DNA from 3 places in the Paraburkholderia sp. BL17N1 genome. Region 1 is predicted to be linked to each of the others. Evidence: predicted binding sites of a transcription regulator. Region 1 holds the regulator's gene; each other region holds the start of a gene.

Evidence for each region. The regulator LexA, encoded in region 1, represses DNA repair genes until DNA is damaged. The targets are predictions, from matches to a motif close to ACTGTATNNNNATACAGT.
Region 2: B0G82_RS10990 (PA0069 family radical SAM protein) is a predicted target of LexA. The motif match lies at 1,620-1,637, and genes of this name have one in related genera.
Region 3: dinB (DNA polymerase IV) is a predicted target of LexA. The motif match lies at 1,939-1,956, and genes of this name have one in related genera.

What each region holds. Positions count from the first base shown of each region.
Region 1 covers NZ_RBIW01000001.1:3,322,315-3,326,472, reverse strand. Annotated here, with positions in the region: gene B0G82_RS15030 (sulfate ABC transporter substrate-binding protein) at 1-1,027, opposite strand, end outside; gene lexA (transcriptional repressor LexA) at 1,342-1,992, shown strand; gene B0G82_RS15020 (hypothetical protein) at 2,099-2,443, shown strand; gene B0G82_RS15015 (DUF2939 domain-containing protein) at 2,545-3,207, shown strand; gene B0G82_RS15010 (universal stress protein) at 3,381-3,845, opposite strand; gene nodI (nodulation factor ABC transporter ATP-binding protein NodI) at 4,132-4,158, shown strand, end outside.
Region 2 covers NZ_RBIW01000001.1:2,434,727-2,438,884, forward strand. Annotated here, with positions in the region: gene B0G82_RS10980 (D-amino acid dehydrogenase) at 1-920, opposite strand, end outside; gene B0G82_RS10985 (Lrp/AsnC ligand binding domain-containing protein) at 1,088-1,576, shown strand; gene B0G82_RS10990 (PA0069 family radical SAM protein) at 1,683-2,828, shown strand; gene B0G82_RS10995 (NINE protein) at 2,845-3,312, opposite strand; gene B0G82_RS11000 (PQQ-dependent sugar dehydrogenase) at 3,624-4,158, opposite strand, start outside.
Region 3 covers NZ_RBIW01000002.1:2,451,889-2,456,046, forward strand. Annotated here, with positions in the region: gene B0G82_RS30910 (heavy metal sensor histidine kinase) at 1-595, shown strand, start outside; gene dinB (DNA polymerase IV) at 676-1,821, opposite strand; gene B0G82_RS30920 (aminotransferase class V-fold PLP-dependent enzyme) at 2,093-3,268, shown strand; gene B0G82_RS30925 (sensor histidine kinase) at 3,231-4,158, opposite strand, start outside.

The DNA of each region.
Region 1 (4,158 bases):
AGATCGAATCGAACACGCCGCCATCGGCAAAGTGCGTCTTCTGCGCGTTGGTCCAGCCGCCGAACGAATCGTCCACCGTGTACAGCTTCAGCTTCGGAAACTTGGCGGTCAGCTCGGCCGGCACCTTGTTCGAACGCGGACGGTAGAAGTTCTTCGCCGCGATCTCCTGGCCTTGCTCGCTATACAGGAAGTTCAGGTAAGCTTCGGCGACCTTGCGCGTGCCGTGCTTGTCGACCACCTTGTCCACCACCGCGACCGGCGGCTCGGCCAGAATGCTCACCGACGGCACCACGATCTCGAACTTCTCCGGACCGAATTCCTTCAGCGACAGAAACGCTTCGTTTTCCCACGCGATCAGCACGTCGCCGATACCGCGTTGCACGAAGCTGGTGGTCGCGCCACGCGCGCCCGAATCCAGCACGCCGGCATTCTTGTACAGCTTGCCGACGAATTCCTTCGCCTTCTGATCATTGCCGCCCGGTTGATGCTCCGCATACGCCCACGCCGCGAGGTAGTTCCAACGCGCGCCGCCCGAGGTCTTCGGATTCGGCGTCACGATCGACACACCCGGCTTGATCAGATCGTCCCAGTCCTTGATGTGCTTCGGGTTGCCCTTGCGCACCAGAAACACGATCGTCGACGTGTACGGCGAGGCGTTATCGGGCAAGCGCTTCTGCCAGCCCTTGTCCAGCAAACCCTTGCTCGCCAGTGCGTCGATGTCGTAGGCGAGCGCCAGCGTCACCACGTCGGCCTGCAGACCGTCGAGCACCGAGCGCGCCTGGGCGCCCGAGCCGCCGTGCGACTGCTTGAAGGTGATCGTCTCGCCCGTCTTCGCTTTCCACTCCTTGCCGAACGCCTGGTTGACGTCCTGATACAGCTCGCGCGTCGGGTCGTAGGAGACGTTCAGCAGCGTCGTGTCGGCGGCGTGCGCCTGCGCCATCACGCCGAGCGCGCCCGCCGCGCCCAATGCTAGCGCCGCGATCAGTTTCTTCGTCCTGCCTGCCAGCCCCGTACCTTGGTATTTCATGTCAACTTTCTCCGCGTTGTCCGCTGAAACAGCGTGTGATGTCTTTTCTTGTGTCGCGGTCACGTGCACATGAACGTCAACTGGAGGCCCAGTCTATCGAAGGGCTTTCATCATTAAAAATAATGTTTCTTCATTTTTTAATACTCAAAAGTGGTAACGACAGCTGGATAAGGCGTTGCTGAACGAAAACGGCTGTTAAAGCATCGTTTGACGGCGCTGGAACGCCGCCCTTCGCCCCGAACTTAAAGTAAAGCTTGAATTGCGCCGAATACTGTATAAAAATACAGTCACCTGTTCATACATACAGTGGCGCCATGACCAAACTCACCGCACGACAGCAGCAGGTTTTCGATCTGATCCGCAGGGCTATCGAACGCACCGGCTTTCCGCCCACCCGCGCGGAGATCGCCGCCGAGTTGGGTTTCAGCTCGGCCAATTCGGCAGAAGAACATCTGCGCGCACTCGCCCGCAAGGGCGTGATCGAACTCGCGGCCGGCGCATCGCGCGGCATTCGCCTGCTGGCCGGTCCGGAAGACTCGCCGCACCAGTTCACGCTGCCGCACGCCAGCATCATGCAACTGTCGCTGCCGCTGATCGGGCGCGTTGCCGCCGGCAGCCCGATCCTCGCGCAGGAACATATCTCGCAGCACTACGCGTGCGACCCGGCGCTGTTCTCGAGCAAGCCCGATTACCTGCTGAAGGTGCGCGGGCTGTCCATGCGCGACGCGGGCATCTTCGACGGCGACCTGCTCGCGGTGCAAAAGCGCAGCGAAGCGAAAGACGGCCAGATCATCATTGCCCGGCTGGGCGACGACGTCACGGTCAAGCGCCTGAAGCGCCGGCCGAATGGGCTCGAACTGATCGCCGAGAACCCCGATTACGAAAACATCTTCGTTGAAACCGGCAGTGCGGAGTTCGCGCTGGAGGGTATCGCCGTGGGGCTGATTCGCCCCGGCGAGTTCTAACCCGGTTCTAACCCCGGTTCTAACCCTTTTGCGCGTTCAACAGAATAAAAAGCCGCGTCAATGTCGCATCGACACTGCATCAACGTTGCATCGTCTGGAGAGTCTCATGGAACGTCTTGCCCGCCTGCTGCCCTTTCGCCAGTTCGGTCGTCTGCGTCACCTTCGCAAGCTGGTGCCCTGCTCATTGATCGAGGCGGCCACGCGCAGCACTCCGTCGCTGTTCGACTCGCCCGAGGCTACGTCCAGCTTGCCGTCGTCGTTGCCGGCGTTTGCCCGCGTGTCGTTGAATTCCGGCCTGAATACGGCCGAGCCAGCGCGTCGCGCGCCGGTGCGGGTCTATCACGGGCCGTCGCGTCTCATCATGGTCGGCACGATGGACGCGGTATGCCGCATGATCGACCGCTGCATCGCCGACGAAGCCAACGTCCACGGCGCGGTGTTCGAGTCGTGATGACCCTGTCTTGAGCGGGCGGCGAGAGATTGCATTGCGTGGGATCGTTTTCGCGTGGCCGTGGTCCACGTTAGATCACACCTGATAGAGAGTCCCACTCGATGGCAGTTCCGAAACATACCCAACGCGGCAGCAGAGGCGGCGCCACAAAGCCGCTGATCGTCACGCTAATCGTGATCGTGGTGATCGCCGCACTGGGGTTTGCTTATGCGTCACCGTACATCGCGCTGAACAATCTCAAACGCGCGGCCGATGCGCGCGATGCGCAAACGGTCAATCAGTACGTCGACTTCCCCGCGTTGCGTGAGAGCCTGAAGGACCAGGTCGCCGGCCTGCTGACACGCCGGCTTGGCGCGCACAGCAACGGCAATCCGTTGGCCGCCATTGGCGCGATGATCGGCGTCGCATTGATTGGGCCGCTCGTGGATGCCTATGCCACACCGGACGGTGTCGCGGCCTTGCTGAACGGCATGCCGCCGCGCGGCGATCCGGGTGAGCGGCCGCCCGCGCCACCGGCCGCGAACAATCCGTCCGACGCCGCCGCGAGCGCACCGGCGCCGGCAGCGCCTCCTGCCGGCAACGCGGCGAATGGGAATGCCAACGCCACGCCCCCGCAGCCGCCGCAAACCACCGCGGGCTATCGTGGGCTCAACGAGTTCGTCGTCACGTACCAGCATGGCGCCGGCGACGCGCGTTACTCGGCGATCTTTCGGCGCGAAGGGATATTCACGTGGAAGCTGGCCGCGGTCAATCTGAACGAGTGATCGCGGCACGTCGGCTTTGTATGGCGCGGATCCCGTGATCGCGCCAATTATTCGGCAAGTCGCGGCGAGTCGCGGCGAGTCGTTCAGCGACTTCGTTATGGCGTCGAGGCCACCGGGTAGTGAGGCCGGAGTACCCGGCCGCCAGCCAACCGTCCACAATGGCGACACGCGCCTCAAGCCGCCGCTTGCTGCTGCTCCTGCGCCGAAGAACACGCCACCAGAATGCTGCACGAGACACGGTCGAGCAACGGCGTATTGCCCGCGCCCATCCACCATCGCGACAAACCCGTGCGGCAACGGTGGCCGACCACCACCAGGTCGACATGCAGTTCATTGGCGAGGTTGGCGATCTCATCGATCGGATGGCCGAATGCAAAATGCCCTTGTGCGGTCACACCTCGCTCGGTGAGCCAATCAACGCCTTCCTGCAGGATGTCGCGTGCGGTCTTTTCGAAACTGCCGCAGGCCACGTCGGTCAGCAGGCCCGCGCTTTGCGCAATACTCGAGCGCATGTCGACGACGGACAGCAAATGCGTTTCCGCTTTCAGATCCAACGCCAGGTCGGCGCCGCAACGGAGTGCTTTGCGGCCTTCGCGCGAGCCGTCGTAGCACAGCAGGATTTTCTGGTAGCTCGCCATGATTTTTCTCCCTTCGCGCGGGACGCGCGATTCTCAATTAATCATGGTGCGCCGCAATTCAGGTTGCAAGGGATGGAAAACGCTAACTGTGCGCTGACCGCCCTCTAACCACGCCCTAAACAGGTGCGCGAGCCGCTCGGAGGGTCTCCGCGCGCCGATGCCGCAGTGCAAGAAACCGGCTTCGCATTGTCGGGGCGAACCAACAGCGTCGCGCCGATGCCCTAGAATAGGCCGCCTCCCCAGCTACTCACATCATTCACGCCCTCCTTGGAGACTCGTTCGATCCATGCCTGACGCCGCCATCGAATTTCAT
Region 2 (4,158 bases), 890 kb from region 1:
CGGTCGTCGAAACGCGTGATCGCGATCTTGTAGGTTTCGTCGAGCACGGTGGACACCGGCGCCGACGCTTCGTTGACGATCGGCGCGGTAATCGAATAACCCTTGAGCGGATACACCGGAATCTTCACGAGACCGGACAGGAAGCCGGTCGAATACGAGCCCAGCGCGACGACGAACGAATCCGCGCGCACCAGTTCTTCGCCGCACTTCACGCCGGCGATGCGGTCGCCGGCCATTGCGAGTGCGTCGATCGGCGTGTTGTAGCGGAATTTGACGCCCAGTTCCTCAGCCAGCGCGGCGAGGCGCGTGGTGAAAATCTGGCAGTCGCCGGTTTCGTCCCCTGGCAGGCGCAGACCGCCGGTCAGCTTGTGCGACACCGCGGCGAGCGCCGGCTCGGCCCGCGCGAGTTCGGCCGGCGACAGCAGTTCATACGGCACGTTGGCTTCCTGCAGCACGGCGATGTCTTTCGCGGCGCCTTCGAATTGCTGCTGCGTGCGGAACACCTGGAGCGTGCCGCCGGTGCGGCCTTCATATTGAATGCCGGTTTCGGCGCGCAGCGCTTGCAGGCAGTCGCGGCTGTATTCGGCGAGGCGAACCATGCGGCCCTTGTTTACCGCATAGCGCGACGACGTGCAGTTCTGCAGCATCTGCCACATCCATTGCAACTGGAATTGCGTGCCGTCGAGGCGGATTGCCAGCGGCGCGTGTTTCTGGAACATCCACTTCACGGCTTTCAGCGGCACGCCAGGCGCGGCCCACGGCGACGCATAGCCCGGCGAGATCTGGCCGGCGTTGGCGAAACTGGTTTCGAGCGCCGGGCCGGCCTCGCGATCGATCACGGTCACTTCGTGTCCCGCGCGCGCCAGGTAATACGCGCTGGTCACGCCGACGACGCCACTGCCCAAAATGACGACTCGCATAGATGCTCCAGGTATTCAAATGAGGTCTGAGGACGGTGCGCTTGTCGATTCGGTGGAATTCGTTCGATTAACAAGGTGTATCGCGGATCGCCCAGTGTTAACCGCTATACTATTAACAGTCAGGCAGGTTTTGTTATTGTATTTTCAAGATTTTCAGCAAAAACATCATGCGTACACAGCGCCAACCGGTCCGGGCCCTCGACAAACTCGATCGCAAGATCCTGCGGCTGCTGCAGCAGGACGGCCGCATCGCCATGAAGGACCTGGCCGAACAGGTTGGACTGTCGGTCACGCCGTGCATCGAGCGCGTCAAGCGGATGGAGCGCGATGGCGTGATCACCGGCTACCACGCGCGCGTGAATCCGGCGGAGTTGGGCGCGGCGCTGCTGGTGTTCGTCGAGATCACGCTGGATCACAAGAGCGGCAACATGTTCGACCAGTTCCGCCGCGAGGTGCAGAAGATCCCCGAGGTGCTGGAATGCCATTTGGTGTCGGGCGATTTCGACTATCTGATCAAGGCGCGCATCGGCGAAATGGCCGATTACCGGAAACTGCTAGGCGACATCCTGCTGCAACTGCCCGGCGCGGTGCAGTCGAAGAGCTACGTGGTGATGGAGGAGATCAAGGAAACGCTGACGATTCCGGTAGGGGATTGATCCGCGCGACAGCGCTCGGCGGGGCTCGACAAACGGCGTAAACACTGTATATTTGTACAGGTGTTTTGCGCCGTTTTTCCGTTTTGCGTTTTTACGTGTTCCAGCCGTGACCGACTCCGACTCCCACTCCGTCAACGAATTTCCGATCGCGCCGCCCGCGCCTCGCAAAGGCCGTGGCGCGGTGACGAACCTGCAAGGCCGCTACGAAGTCGACCAGCGCGAAGCGGTGGACGACGGCTGGCTGTCGGCGCCGGAAGACGATGACGAACCCAAAGTCTTGCGCACGCAGGTCTTCGAAGAACGGGCCAAGACCATTCTTACGCGCAATGCGTCGCCGGATATTCCGTTCAGCGTGTCGCTGAACCCGTATCGCGGGTGTGAGCACGGCTGCATTTATTGTTTTGCGCGGCCCACGCACGCTTATCTGGGACTGTCGCCGGGCCTCGACTTCGAAAGCCGGATCTACGCCAAGATTAATGCGCCGGAGTTGCTCGAGCGGGAACTGTCGAAGAACTCCTATGTGCCGGAGCCGATCGCGCTGGGCGTCAATACGGACGCCTGGCAACCCGTCGAGCGCGATCTGCGGCTCACGCGCAGGGTGATCGAAGTGCTCAGCGAACGTCAGCATCCGTTTGCGGCGATCACCAAGTCGTCGCTGATCGAACGCGATCTCGATTTGTTGGCGCCCATGGCGGCGCGCGGGCAATTCATGGCGGCCATCACCATCACCACGCTGGACGCCGAGATCGCTCGCACGCTCGAGCCGCGCGCGGCCACGCCGTCGCGGCGCTTGCGCGCCATCCGCACGTTGAGCGAGGCGGGCATTCCGGTCGGCGTCAGCATCGCGCCGGTGATTCCGTTCGTGACCGAACCGGACATGGAGCGCGTGCTGGAGGCCTGCGCGGAAGCCGGCGCGAGCAACGCGAGCTACATCGTGTTGCGTCTGCCGTGGGAAGTTGCGCCGCTATTCAAGGATTGGCTCGCGGCGCACTTTCCAGATCGTGCCGATCGGGTGATGAGTCGCGTGCGGGACATGCGGGGCGGGAAGGACTACGACTCTTCGTTCGCCACGCGCATGAAAGGCGAAGGCTTGTGGGCGGATCTGCTCAAGCAGCGATTCCACAAGGCGGTGCGCCGCCTGGGGTTGAACCGCCGGGACCGCGGCATTCTGGATATGTCGCACTTTCGCCCGGCCGACGTGCCGCGTGCCGATAAGCCGGCACACGACGACCCTCAACTGAATCTTTTCTAGCGCGACGCGCGGCGGATCATTGCGAGAGCGCTTTGGCCGCCTGCACCTGGCTTTCGAAGTACGTCTGGAACGAAATGGCCAGACCCGTCATCAGCAGGAAGGCGCCGATCAGCAGCGAAAAGATCACGATGAAAATGACGGTCCAGCCGGAGCGGCTTTTGCGCTGGGTCTGGGCGTTGAATTGCGCGTCCCACTTTTCGTCCGGACGCAGCCCGTAGACGATCGCGGCGAGAAACGCGGCGATCAGCGAGATCGCGCCGGGAAAGGCCAGCACCCAGCCGAGCGTCGAAGCGCGTTCGCTCGCCACGAGGAGCATGGCTCCCGGAATGCCGATCAGCGTGCCGAGCACGTGTGCCCATCCGTAGATGTCACGCATGCCGTACAGATAGAACCGGTGAGCGCCGAGGCTGCCGAAGAAGAACGCCAGTGCAGCGGTAATCGTCTTGGATCTAAAACGCGGGGAAGTCGAGACAAGGGTGGACATGTAGGCCAGAGCAGAGTGACAGGCGGTCGAAAGGAGCAGCGCGCAGTGCGCGCGGACCGACGCGCATTTTACGCCCGCCATGGGCCGCCGGTCACGTGACGGGTAGTCGCGGCAGGGGCGAAGGCGCTCTCAGCCGCGGGGTGAAGGGTAGGTGGTCGCGGCAGCGGTGCAGCGGGTGATCATGGCAGCTTGGCGAGTGGTGTGACGAACGCGGAACTGGCTGGATCGACGGCGCCGGGTGCCGGCGGTCGATTGACTGGCCAGGCTTCTCGAGCGCACGGCGTTTGACGTTGCTTGACACGCGAAGCGGGCTACGGCGCCGAGTAGGTGACGCGATAGACTGCGCCGGCGTAGTCGTCGCTGATGAGTAGCGAACCGTCGGGCAGTGGCAGCACGTCGGCGGGGCGTCCCCATTCGGTTTCGCCGGATTGCAGCCAGCCTTCGGCAAACACTTCCTGGCGGGCATTGCTGCCATCCGGATTTGTAACCACGTGCACGACGCGATAGCCGACCTTCTTGCTGCGATTCCACGAACCGTGCTCGGCGATAAAAATAGTGTTCCGGTAGGCGGCCGGAAACATCGGGCCGTCGTAAAAGCGCATGCCGAGCGCCGCGACATGCGCACCGAGTTTGACCGCGGGCGGCGTAAACGCGCTGCACGGATGGTCCTTGCCGAACTCGGGATCGGGCGTGTCGCCGCCATGGCAGTACGGAAAGCCGAAATCCATTCCGGCGCGCGTCGCGCGGTTGAGCTTGTCGTCCGGCACGTCGTCGCCAAGCAGGTCGCGGCCGTTGTCGGTGAACCACATTTCATGCGTCAAGGGATGCCACGCGAAGCCAACGGAA
Region 3 (4,158 bases), on a different contig from region 1:
CAACGACATGCTGTTTCTGGCCCGCGCCGATCAGGGCGAGCGCGCAACGGGTCTCGTCGACGTGTCGCTGGCCGCGGAAGTCGCGCATACGCTGGAGTTTCTGGAGATACCGCTCGAAGAAGCGCGGGTACGGGCACACTTGCGCGGCGACGCCCTGGCGCGCGTGAACCGCTCGCTGTTCGGCCGCGCCTGCACGAATCTGCTGATGAACGCTATCCAGCATTGCGAGCCGGACGCCGAGATCAGCGTGACGATCGTAAGTGACGAGAGTCAGGTGCGCGTGGCGGTGGCCAATCCCGGTGAGCCGATCTCGCCGGATGTGCTTGAACATCTGTTCGACCGCTTCTACCGCGCGGAAGTCTCACGCACGAATAGCCGCGAAAATCACGGCCTCGGGCTCGCGATCGTGAAGGCGATCGCGGAGATGCATCGCGGTAGCGTGTCGGCGCAAAGCGCGCACGGCATCAACACCTTTGTGTTTTCGGTCGCGGCGGTTTCGCCGACGGAAGCCGGCGTGCCGGCGGCGCGCTCGAATCCGGGTGCGGCTGCTGACGGAACCGGTTATCCGCCACTGGTGAAGAGCAAGTCAGCCTGAATCGCCAGACACCGCAGCGGCGTTCGAAGGTCATCTCGCGGCTCGTCGAGATACATTCGCCCGGCAAGCCGACACATGGACTAGAAATCCAGCGTGAATTGAGCCGGCGCGTCGCTCTCTGTCGCTCCCGCGCGTTGGAGGCCGCCTGCCTTCACGCCCAGCAACCTGATGGATTTAGCCAGTTCGACCCGTTTCAGACATTGGGTGGCCGCGTGGCGCAGTGCCTTGGCGTCCGCAACCGGCTCCTGGAGTGTGACGTCACGCGTCACTGTCTGAAAGTCGTTGAAGCGGAGCTTGATCCCGATCCTGCGCGCGAGATAGCCTTTACGCTGCAAGTCCGACGCCACCTGTTCGCATAAACGGGTAAATGCAGTACCGAGTTCCCGCCTGTGTCGTACGGCGTGCAGGTCCTGCTCGAAGGTGGTCTCGCGGCTCATCGAGACAGGCTCGCTATAAGTGACCACTGGTCTGTCATCGAGCCCATGGGAAACTCTGCGAAGCCATGCGCCATAGCTCCGTCCGAACTGTTCGATTAGCCATTGCTCGCTGCATGCGGCAATGTCACCGATGGTCGTTATCCCTAGAGACGTCAGCTTGGCGTTAGCCTTCGGCCCGATACCGTTGATTTTTGCGGCAGCCATCGGCCAGATCCTGGCTTGCAGATCCTCACGCCGCAGAATGGTGATGCCGTCTGGCTTCTGGATGTCCGAACATAGTTTTGCCAGAAGCTTATTAGGCGCAATGCCAACCGAACATGTGAGATTGGTCGCCTCGAAGACGGCCGATTTCAGCTTCCGTGCAATTTCCTCCGATTCGTCGTTCAGGAGCGATAGATCGGCGTAGACCTCGTCGATGCCCACGTCCTCGACTGTCGGACTCACGGACCGGATTGCGTCCTTGAACAGTCGTGAGTACGTTCGATAGAGATCAAAGTTCACTGGAAGGAGAATGGCATCCGGCGCCAGCCGCGCTGCCTGCATGGTGGGCATCCCGGAATGAACTCCGAACGCTCGTGCTTCGTAGGTTGCGGTCGTCAGGACGCCTCTGCCCGTATAGTCGCGTAAGCGCGCGAATTCACGTGTCCCGTCCGGATTCGTTCGGGGCGCGTCCGAACGACGGCCGGCAACCACCATGGCTTGGCCTCGCAGTTCCGGATACTGCGAAAGTTCACAGGACGCAAAGAATGCGTCCATGTCAATATGGGCTATGCGCCTGTCATCTGGCATGCCTTTATACTCAAAAATAGCGTTCACGGTCTGGCTTGGCCAATAGGGCGCTTATCTGGACCCCAGTCATGAACGTCGATATAGCGAGAAGTCGCGTTCCGCGGCGCAAATACCTAGACTGTACATTCATACAGTGTTTTTGTCAGGTCGTAGGGCCTCGCGAACTGTCTGGCGCGTCGATCCGGGTGGCGGAATGCTTTTCGCCTCAGCCATAGATCGCTTTCGTTAGAATCTGTTTTCGATCCTTATATTTCTAAAACCGGAGACCAACGTGCCAGGCTTACTTCCCGATGTCGACCCCGAGGGCCTCCTCGAATATTCAGTCGTCTACACCGACCGATCCATCAATCACATGTCGCAACTCTTCCAGGGAGTCATGCGCGATATTTCCGATTCGCTGAAGAAGGTCTACAACGCGACGTCGGCCGTGGTCGTCCCGGGCAGCGGGACATTCGGCATGGAAGCCGTTGCCCGGCAGTTCGCAACGAACATGAAGTGTCTGGTCATCCGCAATGGCTGGTTCAGTTATCGCTGGACGCAGATTTTCGACATGGGCGGCATTCCGTCTGAATCGATCGTGCTGAAGGCGCGCCCGGTCGAACAAGGGAGGCAGGCGGCCTACGCACCGCCGCCGATCGAAGACGTGGTCGCTGCGATCAAGGAAAACAAGCCGGATCTGGTGTTTGCGCCGCATGTCGAGACCGCCTCCGGGATCATGCTGCCGGATGCTTATTTGCGGGCGGTGGCCGACGCGGTGCATGCCGTCGGCGGCATGTTCGTACTGGATTGCATTGCCTCCGGCACGGTCTGGGTCGACATGAAGGCGAGCGGCGTCGACGTTCTGATCAGCGCGCCGCAAAAGGGATGGAGCGCGTCACCGTGCTGCGGGCTGGTCATGCTGAGCCCGCTTGCCCGCGAAAGAATCGACGGAACGACAAGCACCAGTTTCGCTTGCGATCTTCGCAAATGGCTGCAGATCATGGAAGCCTACGAGAACGGCGGGTTCGCATACCACGCAACGATGCCCACGGACGGTCTCGCGATCTTGCGGGACGTCATGAAGGAGACCGAGACATACGGCTTCGATAAAGTGAGAGCGGAGCAGCTTGACCTCGGCAAGCGCGTTCGCGCACTCCTTGCGGACAACGGATTCAGAAGCGTGGCGGCCGAAGGCTTCGAGGCTCCGGGCGTGGTTGTCAGTTACACGGACGATGATGGAATTCGATCCGGCAAGAAGTTCGCGGATGCGGGGTTGCAGGTCGCGGCCGGGGTTCCGCTGCAATGTGACGAGCCTCAGGATTTTAAGACCTTCCGCATTGGGTTATTTGGCCTGGACAAACTGCGTGACGTTGACGGTGCGGTGGAGAGGCTTGCGAAGGCGCTGGATCGTATTAACCTGCGCCCGCGTTTTACGGACTCGCAGAATGACGCGGCAGGCGCACCGTAAATACCGTCTCGGCCTCGTCCGAGCGGGCGCTGATATCGCCGCGGTGAGCGCGGGCGATTTCCTGGGCAATGTAGAGTCCAAGTCCCAGGCTATCCTGGGCGCCAGGCCCGCCTTCCTCACCCGGACCGCGCTCAAGAGGCTCGAAGATACGGTGCAGCGCTGACGGCGGTATTGCCTGGCCTTGATTTACCACCTCAATCGACACGTCCTCACCGTTCCCGGCCACCAGCACCTTCACAGCGGCGCTCGGCTCTCCGTACTTGAACGCATTTCCGACAAGGTTGCCCAGCATCTGCTGGATGCGCCGACCGTCGCACGTGGCTCGGGTATCGCCGGCGATCTCAAGCTCGACCTTCCGGCCCGCGTGCGCGGCGCACAACTGGTCCAATTCGTCGGCCACCAGCGTGCCAAGATCGACCGGCGCCTGCGTCACGCGGATGCCCAGTCCGAGCTTGGTCCGGCTGAAGTCCAGCATGTCATCCAGAAGCGCCTGCATGCGGGCGCCGCTTCGGATCAACCGGGCTGCTGCGGTGGATACTTCTTGGCCGTCGTTCAGTCTCGCGAGGTGGTGCGCGGTGACCTGGATGGTCTGCAGCGGGCTTCGCATATCGTGACCCAGCATACCCAGCAGCAGGTTACGGCTCTGGTCGACCTGGTTCGTGAAAAAACTCACCGACTCGCTTAGGGCCTGGTCGATGGCTTCGTTAAACCGGATCACGTCGTCGAGTTCATCTGTCGGCGGGCCGCCGCTATCCAGCCATAACCTGAGCACCGCGGCGCGCAGGGCGCGATACTCGGCAGTCAGCTGATTGATATCGAAGCCCCCACGGGCACGGAGCACCGCGTGCGTCTGGGCAGCTGTTTCCGGCGCATCGATCACCGGCGACACG